DNA from 3 places in the Ottowia massiliensis genome. Region 1 is predicted to be linked to each of the others. Evidence: riboswitches for the same ligand, from Rfam matches in the RefSeq annotation. Region 1 holds a riboswitch; each other region holds the start of a gene.
What was found. A riboswitch is a leader RNA that binds a small molecule or an ion and turns the genes downstream of it on or off. The one in region 1 is predicted to bind cobalamin.
Positions count from the first base shown of each region.

Region 2: linked by a shared signal. The riboswitch ahead of C1720_RS04960 (pseudoazurin) and the one ahead of C1720_RS10040 (ribonucleoside-diphosphate reductase subunit alpha) in region 1 are both predicted to bind cobalamin.
Region 3: linked by a shared signal. The riboswitch ahead of C1720_RS00975 (TonB-dependent receptor domain-containing protein) and the one ahead of C1720_RS10040 (ribonucleoside-diphosphate reductase subunit alpha) in region 1 are both predicted to bind cobalamin.

Region 1 is NZ_LT964854.1:2,243,099-2,247,223, reverse strand. Features, by position in the region: gene lpxA (acyl-ACP--UDP-N-acetylglucosamine O-acyltransferase) at 1-452, shown strand, start outside; cobalamin riboswitch at 518-711, shown strand; gene C1720_RS10040 (ribonucleoside-diphosphate reductase subunit alpha) at 1,130-3,487, shown strand; gene C1720_RS10035 (ribonucleotide-diphosphate reductase subunit beta) at 3,624-4,125, shown strand, end outside.
Region 2 is NZ_LT964854.1:1,090,442-1,094,566, forward strand. Features, by position in the region: gene C1720_RS04945 (EamA family transporter) at 1-422, shown strand, start outside; gene C1720_RS04950 (DnaJ C-terminal domain-containing protein) at 615-1,619, shown strand; gene C1720_RS04955 (chaperone modulator CbpM) at 1,634-1,951, shown strand; gene C1720_RS04960 (pseudoazurin) at 2,200-2,745, opposite strand; cobalamin riboswitch at 2,944-3,260, opposite strand; gene C1720_RS04965 (polysaccharide deacetylase family protein) at 3,564-4,125, opposite strand, start outside.
Region 3 is NZ_LT964854.1:247,437-251,561, forward strand. Features, by position in the region: gene C1720_RS00970 (cobyrinic acid a,c-diamide synthase CobB) at 1-829, opposite strand, end outside; gene C1720_RS00975 (TonB-dependent receptor domain-containing protein) at 826-2,685, opposite strand; cobalamin riboswitch at 2,780-3,076, opposite strand; gene C1720_RS00980 (glycosyltransferase) at 3,468-4,125, opposite strand, start outside.

The DNA of each region.
Region 1 (4,125 bases):
TGGCCTACGTCCACATCGCCCACGACTGCCAGCTTGGCAGCCACACCATCCTGGCCAACGCCGTCCAGCTCGCGGGCCACGTGCATATTGGCGATTGGGCCGTCATCGGCGGCATCACCGGCGTGCATCAGTACGTGCGTGTGGGCGCGCACGCCATGGCGGGTTTTCAAACCCGTCTCTCGCAAGACCTGCCGCCCTTCATCACCGCATCCGGCAATCCCGCCGCCGCCCAGGGCATCAACGTCGAGGGCCTGCGCCGCCGGGGCTTCTCGCCAGAGCGCATCGCTGTCATCAAGCACATGTACCGCCTGATCTACCGCCAGGGCCTGCCGCTGGATGCCGCCCGGCAGGCCATCCAGGCGCAGTCCGCCAGCGGTGATGCCGATATGGCCGCAGACGCCCGCCTCATGCTCGGCTTTCTCGCCAATGCCAGCCGTGGCATCGTGCGCTGAAGCCGCCGCGCGGCGCTTTCGCCCGTGCCACAATCCGCGCCGCTCGCCAGCCATCTTCCAGACGGCTGGCGTTCTGCCTGACAGGTGCTCCACGGCCATGCCACGGAGTTAAACGGGAAGCAGGTAAACCAAGCCTGCGCTGCCCCCGCAACGGTCAGCGGATCAGCAACGCTGCCAAGAACCCGTTCAATGCCTGTCCGTGAGAGAACCCGGCCGTCGAACCGCCCTGAAAGCCACCGGCCCTTTTTGCTATTGATTCAATAGTATGAGGTCCCGTAAGAATGTGCGATAAAGGCGTTTTCATGGCCCTGAATTTGCTCTCAAAAGCGAAGTAAAACGCGCCAGCTCCGGGCCGCGCCCGGCTTGCGTCTTCGCGCTCACGGACAGGTGGTGAACAGGTTCTGAAGCCCGCGCGCGCCATGCGCAAAGGCGGTCACTGCCCCCTTCATGGGGCGGGAAGGCCCGGCGGCCTTGCGCCAGCGCCCTCATGAAGGGGCATCTGGCAATCCGCAAGCCCGGATACCGGCCTGCCTGGCATGGCTGTCGGCGGCTGCGGGTGTGCGGCGGGCCGGACGGGTTTCGCTCCTGGCCCAACGCGCCTGCTTTGGCCCCAACCCTGTCCGCGCCAGCTCTGCCTTGCCCCGGCTTTGTGCAAATCCATTCACGGGGAGAGCGCATTGCTCAAAACCATCATCAAGCGCGACGGGCGCGAAGAACCCTTCATACCCGCCAAAGTCAACAGCTGGTCCATCTGGGCCAGCGAGCAGCTGGGCGAGCGGGTGGACTGGTCCTCCGTCGTCATGGAGGCGATGAGCCACTTTGGCGACAAAACCACCAGCCAGGACCTGCAAAGGCAGCTCATCAAAATCTGCGTGCAGAAAAAAAGCTGGCCCTACAGCCTCATGGCCGGGCGGCTTTACGCTGCTGTCACGCGCAAGGAAATCTACGGCAGCAGCACGCACATGCCCACCATTCGCGCCGTGCAGCAAAAACTGGCCGCAGCGGGCCTGATGCGCGAGCTGGACTACAGCGAAGACGAATACGCGCAAATCGAAAAATTCATCGATCACGCGCGCGATTTTGAATATGCCTATTCACAAATCCTGCAATTGCGCAAGAAATACGCGCTCATGAACCGCGTCACGCGGCAGGAATATGAATCGCCCCAGTTCATCTACATGCGCATGGCCATGGCGCTGGCTGAAGACGAGCCGCGCGAAGAGCGCCTCAAGCACATCGTCAATTGGTACAACCATTTTTCATACAACCGCATCAACGCCCCCAGCCCCAATTACATCAACCTGGGCACGCGGCTCAATGGCTACGCTTCCTGCTGCGTTTACAAGGCAGGCGACAGCCTGCATTCGCTGGCCATTGGCGACCATATTGCGTATGAAATGACGGGCATGAGCGCCGGCATCGGCGGCATGATTTCCACGCGCACGCTGGGCGATCCGGTGCGCGGCGGCGTCATTTCGCACCAGGGCAAACTGCCGTATTACCGCGCGCTGGCTTTTGCCACCAAAGCCAACCAGCAGGCCGGGCGCGGCGGCGCCTGCACCAGCTACTACTCGGCGTTTGACCCTGAAAACACCACCATCGCCCTGCTGCAAAACCCCATGTCCACCGAAGACAAGAAAATCCGGGAGCTGCATTTCGGCGTCATGTACAACCGCCTTTTCACCAAAAAAGCGGCGCGCAATGAAGAGGTTTTTCTCTTTACCGAATATTCGGCGCCTGATTTGTGGCACGCCATGTTTTCGGGCGACCAGGACCATTTCGAGGCGCTTTATGAAGCCTACGAGAAAAATCCCGATTTCCCAAAAAAAACCATCAGCGCCCGTGATTTCGTCGTGCTCGCCCGCCAGCAGGCTTATGAATGCGGCACGCATTATGAATTGTGGATCGACGAAGCCAACCGCCACACGCCTTTCAAAGACCCCATTCACAGCAGCAACCTCTGCAATGAAATCGCGCTGCCCACCAAAGAATACTGGCGCATGACCGACCTTTATTCGGACGAAGACAAACCCGAATCCGGCGAAATCGCCATCTGCGCGCTCTCCGCGCTGGTCGTCTGCAATATCCACAGCGACGAGCAATATGCCTCCGCCGCCTATTACGCGCTGAAAATGATCGACAAATGCATCGACATGTCCGACTACCCCTTTGCGCATGTGGCGATGACGGCCAAGGCGCGCCGCAGCGCCGGCGTGGGCATGATGGGCGTGGCCACCGAGCTGGCGCGCAAAAACCTGAAATACACCACGCAAGCGGGGCGCGATCACTGCCACTGGCTGGCCGAGCGGCACTATTACTTTGCGCTCAAGGCCAGCCTGCAACTGGCCCGCGAAAAAGGCAATGCGCCCTGGATGCACAAAACCCGCTGGCCCGAAGGCTGGCTGCCGATTGATACCTACAAGAAAACCGTGGATGAAATTGCAGCTCCCCGCTACAGCTACGACTGGGAGGCGCTGCGCCGGCAAATCGTGGCGCAGGGCGGCATCCGCCATTCGGTTCTCGTGGCGCACATGCCCACCGAATCCAGCTCCAAGGCCGCTGGCGTGCCCAACAGCATTTATCCCATACGCGAAATCACGCTGAAAAAATCGGACAACAGCAACGTGATTGACTGGGTCGCCACCGATTCCGATTTGCTGAAAGACCGCTACGAGCTGGCGTGGAATATCCCCACGCTGGACATGATCAAAATCTACGCCATTTTCCAGAAATTCACCGACCAGGGCATCAGCGCCGATTTCTGGCGCGACCGCGCCAGCGACCCCGTGGTTTACACCGACGAAATCATGGAAGAGCACCTGGCCATGTGCCGCTACGGCATGAAAGGCCGCTATTACCAGAATTCGCTCACCAGCGACCAAGGCAAAAGCGCCACGGTGGAAAGCCGCATGGCCGAAAAAAGCCGCCTTTCCGGTTTGGCGCCCGTTTTGGCGCCAGCGCCAGAAAACCCGGATGGCGATTTTGAAATGGCCCCTGACGAGCGCGGCTGCGCCAGCGGAGCATGCAGCCTGTAAAGGGCTTGATTTCGCTCCTTGTTTCATAGCAGCACCTCCTCACGAACACTGCGGCAACCGCATTTTCAACGGGCCTGAATCTGCTCCTCTTTTCAATGCGCTGCCGCCTTCATCCTTCCATTTCACAGGCATTGCCATGACCCAGCCCAGCATTCCCGAATCCATTTTCAACATTCACAAGAGCGACTACAAAAGCACCGATCTTTTTCTCGGCCAGCCCGGCGGCCTGCTCGATTCCATCAACCGCCCTTATCCGGAGCTTTTCGCCATGTACAAGAAAATGCTCTCGCTGCGCTGGGACGAAAATGAATTCGACTACGCCTCGTGCAATAGCGAATTCAAAACCTGCTCGCGCGGCATGTATGACGCCATGATTTACAACCTGGCCTACCAGTGGGAAGCCGACACGGTGGCCAGCAAAAGCATCGTGCCCATACTGGCGCCTTTCATCACCAATTCGGAACTCTGGGGCGTGACGCTGGCCATTGGCGCCAATGAATACCTGCACGGCCTCACTTATTCCGAAATCGTGCGCAACAGCTTCGACAACCCGGACGAAGTATTCAACGAAATTCTCTCCATCACCGAAAGCTTTCACCGGCTGGAGAAAATGGCGCAGGTTTTTGGCGAGGTTTACA
Region 2 (4,125 bases), 1.2 Mb from region 1:
GGCTGGCCATCGCCGGGGGCTTTTCCTTTGCCTTGACAGGCGTGCTGCTGCGCCGCTGGCGCGGCACGCCCGCCACGGCGCGCACCTTCGCCATGTTTCTGGGCAGCGCCATCGTCTCCGCTGGCGTGGCGCTGGCCGCGCAGGCCGCCCATCTGGCCGCGCCGCCTGCCCTGGCCAACTGGGTCGGCTGGCTGCCCTGGGCGCTGGGCCTGACGGCGGCGCTGCTCACGGGCAACATGGCCCTGCAATACGGCACGGCGCACCTGCCCGCGCAAACGGCCTCGCTCATCATGCTGGCTGAAGTGGTGTTCGCCAGCGTCTCGTCCGTGGCGCTGGGCGCCGCTGCCCTTGCCACGGGCACGCTGGCAGGCGGCGCCATGATTCTTTCCGCCGCCTTGCTGGCCGTGCTGATGCGGCGCTGAAGCGCCTTCCGCCCACTATTGAAACCATAGCTGCAAGTCCAGTCTGCACGGGCGCAAACGGCCCATTTGATGCTGAATCCAGGCGCGGGTCTCACGGGCAGGCGGGGCTTGCCGCGCACACGACAATCAGGCCCGTTTTCCCGCAGGGCCTTTCGCGTTGAAACCCCTTTTCCCAACTCCATGTAGAAAGCCATGCAATTCAAGGACTACTACCAGATCCTGGGCGTGGACAAAAGCGCCAGCCAGGACGACATCAAAAAAGCCTACCGCCGCCTGGCCCGCAAATACCACCCCGACGTGAGCAAAGAGCCAGACGCCGCCGCCCGCATGGCCGAAGTAAACGAGGCCAACACCGTGCTCGGCGATGCCGAAAAACGCAAGATTTATGACAGCGTGGGCGCGCAAGCCTGGGCCGCAGGCGCGCGCTCCGGCGACGACGTGCGCCCGCCGCCCGGCTGGAACGCGGGCTTTGGTTCAGGTTTCGGCGCGGAAGGCGGCGCGGGCGGCTTTCACCACTTCACAGGCGATTTTTCAGGCTACACCGGTGAAGACGCAGGCCAGTTCAGCGACTTTTTCGAGCAGATGTTCGGCCAGGCGCGCCAGGCGCGGGCTGCCCGTGCATCCGGCCCGCAAAAAGGGCGCGACGAACACGCCCGCATCGAGCTGGACCTGGCCGACGCCTACCACGGCGCCGAACGCCACATCACCCTGCGCGGCAGCCGCGTGAACGAAAAAGGCGAACTTGAAGCCGCTGACCGCACGCTGCGCGTGAAGATTCCGCAAGGCGTGAAAGAAGGCCAGCTCATCCGCCTGTCCGGGCAAGGCCACCCGGGCCTGGGCGGCGGCGAAGCGGGCGACCTGTTTCTGGAAGTGCGCCTGCGCCCCGATGAACGCTGGCAAGTGCAAGGCCGCGACGTCACGCTGAAAGTGCGCGTGGCCCCGTGGGAAGCGGCGCTGGGCGGCAGCATCGAAATCACCACGCCCGACGGCAAGGCCATCGCCGTCACCGTGCCCGAAGGCAGCGGCCACGGGCGCAAACTGCGCCTCAAAGGCCGGGGCATCCCGTCAGCCACTGCGCCGGGCGATCTGTATCTGGAGCTGCAAGTGGCGGTGCCCAGCGCCGTGACCGAGCCGCAAAAAGCCGCCTGGGCCGCCTTGCGCGACGCCTACCCTGACTTCAATCCGCGCCGAGCCTGAAGGAGAGAACACGCATGCAAACCCTTTTTGACGACACCCTTGCCAGCGCCGCCCAGTTGATGACCGATGACGCGCTCGACCCGCAAACCCTGGCCGGCGGCTGCCAGATGACGCTCGAATGGGTCAGCGCCCGCGTGCAGGCCGGCGTGCTGGAGCCGGTGAGCGGCGACAGCGCTGCCACCTGGCGCTTTGCCAGCGCCGCCCTCACCCGCGCGCGCCGCATCGCCCACCTGGAGCGCGCCTTTGACGCCGACCCCCAGCTGGCAGCGCTTGCCGCCGACCTGATGGAAGAAGTGGCCCGCCTGCGCCGCCTGCTGCCGCAGGCCGGATAAAGCGGCCGCCCCGCCTTGGGCCTCAACCCTTTTCCCAAGCCGCAGCCAGCGTGGGCGGCTGAAAGGCGGGGCGGAACTTTCAGCGCAAAAACAGGAGCAAATTCAGAGGGGCAAAAATACCGCATGGCGCAGTCTCCATCGTGACCTCAAGCTATGGATTTGGGAGCAAATACGGTGCTGGCCTTCCGGCCATTTCCGTGCCCCCCTTTTTCACTGCCGCCTGCTGCTCTTCTTCACCCGCGCGCGGCTCACTTGCCAGCCTGCTGGGCGCGGGCGGCAATTTCGTGGAAGCGCTTTTGCGCGGCGGCGGGCACTTCGGGCGGAATCTGCATTTGCTGCGGGCCGGGGCCGTCGCCCACGCGGATGAGCATGACCATGCCCATGGTGTAGTGCGGCATGCAGCGCACGCCGTAGAGGCCCGGCTGCTCGAAGGCCACCTCGATTTCCTCGTTGATCTTGCCCGTGAAGGACGGCGCGCCTTCGGGAGCCATGCCGGGAATGGAGGCAGCGTTGTGACCGTTGTGAACAGCGAGAAATTTCACCTTGTCGCCAGGGGCGATGTGCAGATAGTCCGGCTCGAAGGGCATGGGGCCGGTGGCGTTGCGGTTGAGCATCTTCACCTCCCATGTTTTGGCCCAGGCGGGCGCGGGCGCGTGCGCGGCGCAGGCCAGCGCGAGGAGCGCGAAAGCGTTGAAAAGCCAGCGCGAACGGCGATGGAAATGGCGGCGGGAATGACTGTGGATGAGGCCACGGGCGGACTGCGCCACAAAGGCCGGGGGTAAAGCGTGGAACATGCGCTGATCTCCTGGCCGCCCGCTTCTCCCGCGAGCGGCGTGGGTTGCCAAAAGGCAGCGCAGGCGGGAGCAAAAGCGCGGTCAGGGCCGGGCAGCGCGAAAGTCATGCGGGACGGCGGCGCGGCAAACGGCGCGCGCCTTGCGGCATGGCAGGTGCATGGGCCTTGGCCGGCCAGCCGCACGCCCGCAGCCGCCGACGGAAAGGCTTGAGGGCAGGCCGGTATCCGGGCTTGCGGACCGCCGCAGGCGGCGCGCGGCTTCTGGCGAAAGCGCGCCTGGCTTGCTGCGAGGCCCCGGCCTTCCCGCGCCAGCCCTGAATAGCTCAGGGCAAGAAGCGCAGTGGCTGCCGCGCGCGAGGGGCGCGCTGGCTGTCGGGGTTTGGTTTCCGCTGACCGTTGCGGGGGCAGCGCAGGCTTTGCGGCCCGGGCGCATGCCGTTGCGGCATGGCCTGAAGACGCGCACCTGCTTCCCGTTTAACCCTTTGACCGCAAGAAAGCAGCCTTGGGGCACCTGTCAAGCTGGCCGCCGCCCTTTTCGCATGCGATGGCGCATGGGAGCAAGGCGGCGGCCGGGGGCGATTGTGGCGCAGCGCGGCCCGCCGCCAGGCGGCGCCAGCGCCTGCGCGGCGGTATTCGCTTCAGAAAAAGAAGCAAATTAAAGGGGTAGAAAACAGCGTTTGCGCTCTTTCCACTAGGACATCACGCTATGGATTCAGAAGCAAATTGACGTTTCTCTTTCCGCCGCCTGTTGCGCTGACGGCCGTGACAGGCACAAAAAAAGCCTGCCGGGAGAGGGCAGGCTTTGGTGGCGGGGGCGGCTCAGCGGTTGGGCCGGTCGGCCGGGGTGGCGGGGCGGGGCACTTGTTCGATGAATTTGCGGGCGATGGCGTCGCGGCGCATGAAGACGGCGTCTTTCTTGGACTGCGCGTAGCGGATGAATTCGGCCAGGCCGTTGGCGCGGGCGGGGTTGCCGGTGATGCGCGGGTGCAGGCCGATGGACATCATGCGGCCGCAGTCGTCGCCGTCGTCGAGCAGCTGGTCAAGCGTGCGCGAGGCCATTTCCACGAAGTCGGAGGCGGCGGCAAAGCCGGTGCCCATGATGTAGCGGCAGTCGTTGGTGACCAGCGAGTAGGGCACGATGAGGTGGGATTTGCCGTTGATGAAGGTCCAGTGCGGCAGGTCGTCGCCGTAGTAGTCGGAGTCGTAGAGAAAGCGCCCGTCTTCCACGAGCAGCTCGCGGGTGTTGACGGACATTTCCCGGCAGTACCAGCCGCTGGGCTGGCGGCCCAGGGTTTTCTGGAACGAGTCCATCGCCAGGTTGATGAGGGCTTTTTCTTCTTCGCGCGAGTATTCGTAGTGGTCAATCCAGCGGTAGCCGTGG
Region 3 (4,125 bases), 2.0 Mb from region 1:
TGAAGGCAAAGGCGGCGTCGCGGGCGATGGCGATGACGCGGCCGGCCAGCGGCTTTGCGTTGTCTTCAGGCGCGGGCGAATCGGCCGATTCGGGCGCGTCGCCTGAATCCGGCGCATCTGGCACATCAAAGGCGGCGGGCCAGCGCGCTTGCCATTCGGCCAGGCTCATTTGGCCCAGGGGCGTGGCGGCGAGCAGGTCGGCGGCGGCGTCCAGCCGCGCGAGGGCTTCGGCGCGGGGCATTTCGTGGGCGGCGATCAGGCCCAGGTGGCGCTCGGGCAGGTGCATGGCGGCGCTTTGCGGCAGGTGGCCCAGCCATTCGCTGTCAGGCAGGGCCTGGCGCAGCAGGCGGGCGTGGCTGTCGCTGGCCGCGCCGTTGGCCAGCACGCCGGCCCAGGGCAAGGGGCCGCGCGTGTCTTCGCCCCAGTGGCGCAGGCCGTGGGCGATGGCGCCCAGCGTTTGCGCCATGCGGCCTGTCTGAATGACGGCGAGCACGGGCAGAGCGAAGCGCCGCGCAAGGTCGGCGGCGCTGGGGTCGCTGTCGTGCAGGCCCATCACGCCTTCTACCAGCACCACGTCGGCTTGCTGCGCGGCCTGGCGCAGGCGCTGGCGGGCGTCGGCTTCGCCGGTCATCCACAAATCGATGTTGTGCGCGGGCTGGCCGCTGGCGAGCTGGTGCCAGAAGGGGTCGAGAAAGTCCGGCCCGCATTTGAAGACGCGCACGCGCCGCCCTTGCCGCGCGTGCAGGCGGGCCAGGGCGGCGGTGACGGTGGTTTTGCCCTGCCCGGATGAGGGAGCGCTCACGAGCAGGGCGGCGGCTTTGGCGCTCACGGCATGGCCCAGCGCAGGCCCACGTAGAAGCTGCGGGCGGGCTGCGGGTAGCCGCGCGCGGTTTCGTAGCGGGTGTTGGTGGCGTTGTCGATGCGCGCCAGCAGCGTCCATTGCCGCGCGAAGGTGGCGCTGGCGTAGAGGTTGAGCAGGCCGTAGCCCGCCATGGCGTTGCGGTTGGCGCGGTCGTCAAAGCGGCGCGAGTGGGCCTGCCATTCGGCGCCCACATCCCACAGGCCGATGCGCGTGTCGGCGGCCAGTTTGGCAATGCGGCGCGAGCGGCGGGGCAGGAGCTTGTCGCTGTCCAGGTCTTTGGGGCGCTGCACGTCAATGGAGGCCGTCAGGCGCACGGATGCAATGCGGTGCGTGCCGCTCAAGGCCACGCCTTCGTATTGCGCGCGGCCGATACTGTGGTAGCAGCCAAAGCTGGCGGCGCAAGGGCCTGCCGCGCCAAAGACGATGAGGTTGCGCACGCGGTTGCGATACACGGTCAGGTCAATCTGGCTGCCCTGGCGCGCCCAGTGCAGGCCCAGCTCCACGTTGCGGCCCGTTTCAGGCTTGAGGCCCGCCTGCCCGTATTGGCTGAAGCGCTGGTAGAGCGTGGGCATGCGCAGGGCGCGCCCGGCGGCGGCGCTCACGCGCCATTCGGGCGCAAAGCGCCAGCCGTAGGCCAGGCTGCCGCCGGTGTGGCCGCCAAAGTCGCTGTCGTCTTCGCGCCGCAAATTGGCTTGCAGGGTGTGCGGGCCGTGGCTGAAGCCGTAGATGAAATTGAGCGAGGTCTGGTGGCGGCTGCGGACGATGGGGTCGTTTTCCAGATGGTCATGGCGGCGCTCCAGCGTGGCGGCGGCCAGGTGCGGACCTTCGCGCCATTCGCTGTGCAGCTGGGCGGTGCGCTGGCGCGTTTTGTTCAGGTAGGGCGATGGCCGCGTTTCATAGCGCTGGCCCGCGTGGCTGAGGGTGGCGGTGGTGCGCCAGGCGCGGCTCCACTGGGCGGCCCAGGTGCCAGCGAGCGTTTGCACACGGTTGTCGCCCCAGTCATCGGCCCAGCTGGCGGGGCTGGAAGTGAAGTCGTCGTACTGCGCCTTCATGCGACCCCACAAGGCGCTGGCTTGCAGGCGGTGCTGGTCACTCAGCTGATAGCCCGCGCTGGCGCTGGCGTTGGTGTTGCGCCAGCCGTCGCGGTCGGGGTTGCCGCCGGTGCGCACGCTGTAGCCCTTGGCCTGCTCGTGCGACGCGCCCAGCGCGTAATCGGCCGCGCCGTTTTTGACGGCAAAGCCCGCATCGGCCTTCCACAGCCCCCGGCTGCCCGCGCCCACGCCAGCGTAGGGCGCAAAACCCTCGCGCGCGGCGCGCCGGGTGAAGATTTGCACTGCGCCCGCAATGGCGTCAGAGCCATACACGGCCGCCGCCGGGCCGCGCACGATTTCAATGCGCTCCACCTGCGCCAGCGGCAGCGCCTCCCACGGCGCGCCGCCAATTTGCAAGTCCATGCGCACGCCGTCCACATACACGGCGATAAAGCGGCTCTCGGCGCCGCGCATCATCACGGAAGTGGCCGTGCCCGGGCCGCCGTTGCGCGTCATCTCCAGCCCCGGCTGGCGCGCCAGCATGTCGGCCACGGTGGCCGCGCCGCTTTGGGCAATCTGCCGCTCGTCAATCAGCGTGAAATCGGCCAGCACGTCGGTGAGCGGCTGCGTGCTGCGGGTGGTGGTCACCGCCACGTCAGGCAAGGTGGAAGAAGAGGAAGAAGAGCGTTCATCGTGGCCGCCAGCGGCAGCGGCAACAGCGGGGGCGGCGGCCAGCAGGCAGGCAGCGGCCAGCGCCGAAGCGCGCGCAGGCGGATAAAGGCGAGAAGTCATGAGGAAAAACAGCTTGAGAAACAGCCCCGGCTGGCTTCCCCGCCAGCATGAAGGGCAATCACGGCCCGCGCGCGGCAGCGCTGTTGCGCCGCGCGCGGGCCACCTGTTGTTGGCCGGGATCCGGGCTGGCGGCTTGCCTTCGCGCCCGGCCTTCCGGCTTGCAGGCGCGCCGCCTGCAAGCAAAGCAGGCACGCCAAGGCCGTGGCGAGGGTGGGAACGAAGCTGCAGCGCGATCAAAACCCTGAACAGGTTCTGGCCGCGCCGCATGCCGCTTACCGTTGCGGGGGCAGCGCAGGTTGGGCTTTGGAAACGAAGTTCCGGGGCCTTCCTGCTTCCCGTTGAACCGCGCCGCCAGAACGGCAGCGCAGGCACCAACAGCGTCAGATTGTAAGAAGCTGTTCAAGGAAAACGTTGCTGCGGATTACCCTGAAAAGCAGGGCGGCAAGGGCCGGCCCGCGTGGAAAGCGCTCCATCCATTGCTTTGGCAAAGCCGCAGGGTGCATTGAAAACAGGAGCAAATCTGAAGGGTTGAAAAACGGCTCTTGCGCAGGTTCCACTAGGACATCACGCTCCAAATTTGGAAGCAAATTCTGCCCTTTCCTTCTTCCTTTTTCGCGCTTGGTCTCGCCTTCTCATGCAGGTTGTGAACGGACTGGGCGGGAGCTGGCTGCTTCTTGCTGCTTTCCTTTTGCCTGCGGCAGCGCGATGGCATGTTCATGGGCCTGGCGTGAAGGGCGCCGTCTTTCGGAGCCTGTTGGCACGCTGTCCGTGGGCGCAAGCTCTCACGCCCGCAGCCGCCGGGGCACAGGCTCCAGCCCTTGCGCCACGGGCGGCGCCGGATTGAGGGCTTCGCCCGCCAGCACGCGCTCATAGCACTGCTGGTAGGCGCGGGCCATGGCCAGATGGCTGAAGCGGCGCTTGACGCTTTCATGGCAGGCGCGGCGGTCAAAGCGGCCCGCACCGGCCAGGGCCTGGGCCAGGGCGCTTTCGCTGTCAGACAGAAAGCCGGTTTCTTCGCTCACCAGCTCGGGCAAAGAGCCGTAAGGCGTGGCGATGACGGGGCAGCCCAGGTACAGGCTTTCGATGATGGCCAGGCCAAATGGCTCGTGCCAGAGCACGGGAAAAAGCAGCGCGCTGGAGCGGCGGATGAGTTCCAGCTTGTGCTCGCCGCCGGCCATGCCGTGAAAGCGCAGATCGCGCCCGGCGTAAAAGTAGAAGTTGGATTTGAGGCTCCAGCGCCGCCCGCCCATTACGTGCAGAGGCAGCGCGGCGCGGCGGGCGATGCGCACGGCGCCTTGCAGGTTTTTGTTGCGGTTGGCGGCCTTGGCCAGATAGTGCGCGTAGCGCGCGGCGGGCGGCGGCGCATTCAGGTTCGGCTCGCCGTAATCGGGCCAGTGCAGGCCGTTGTACACGTGGCACTGCGCGCCGTGAATGCGCGCG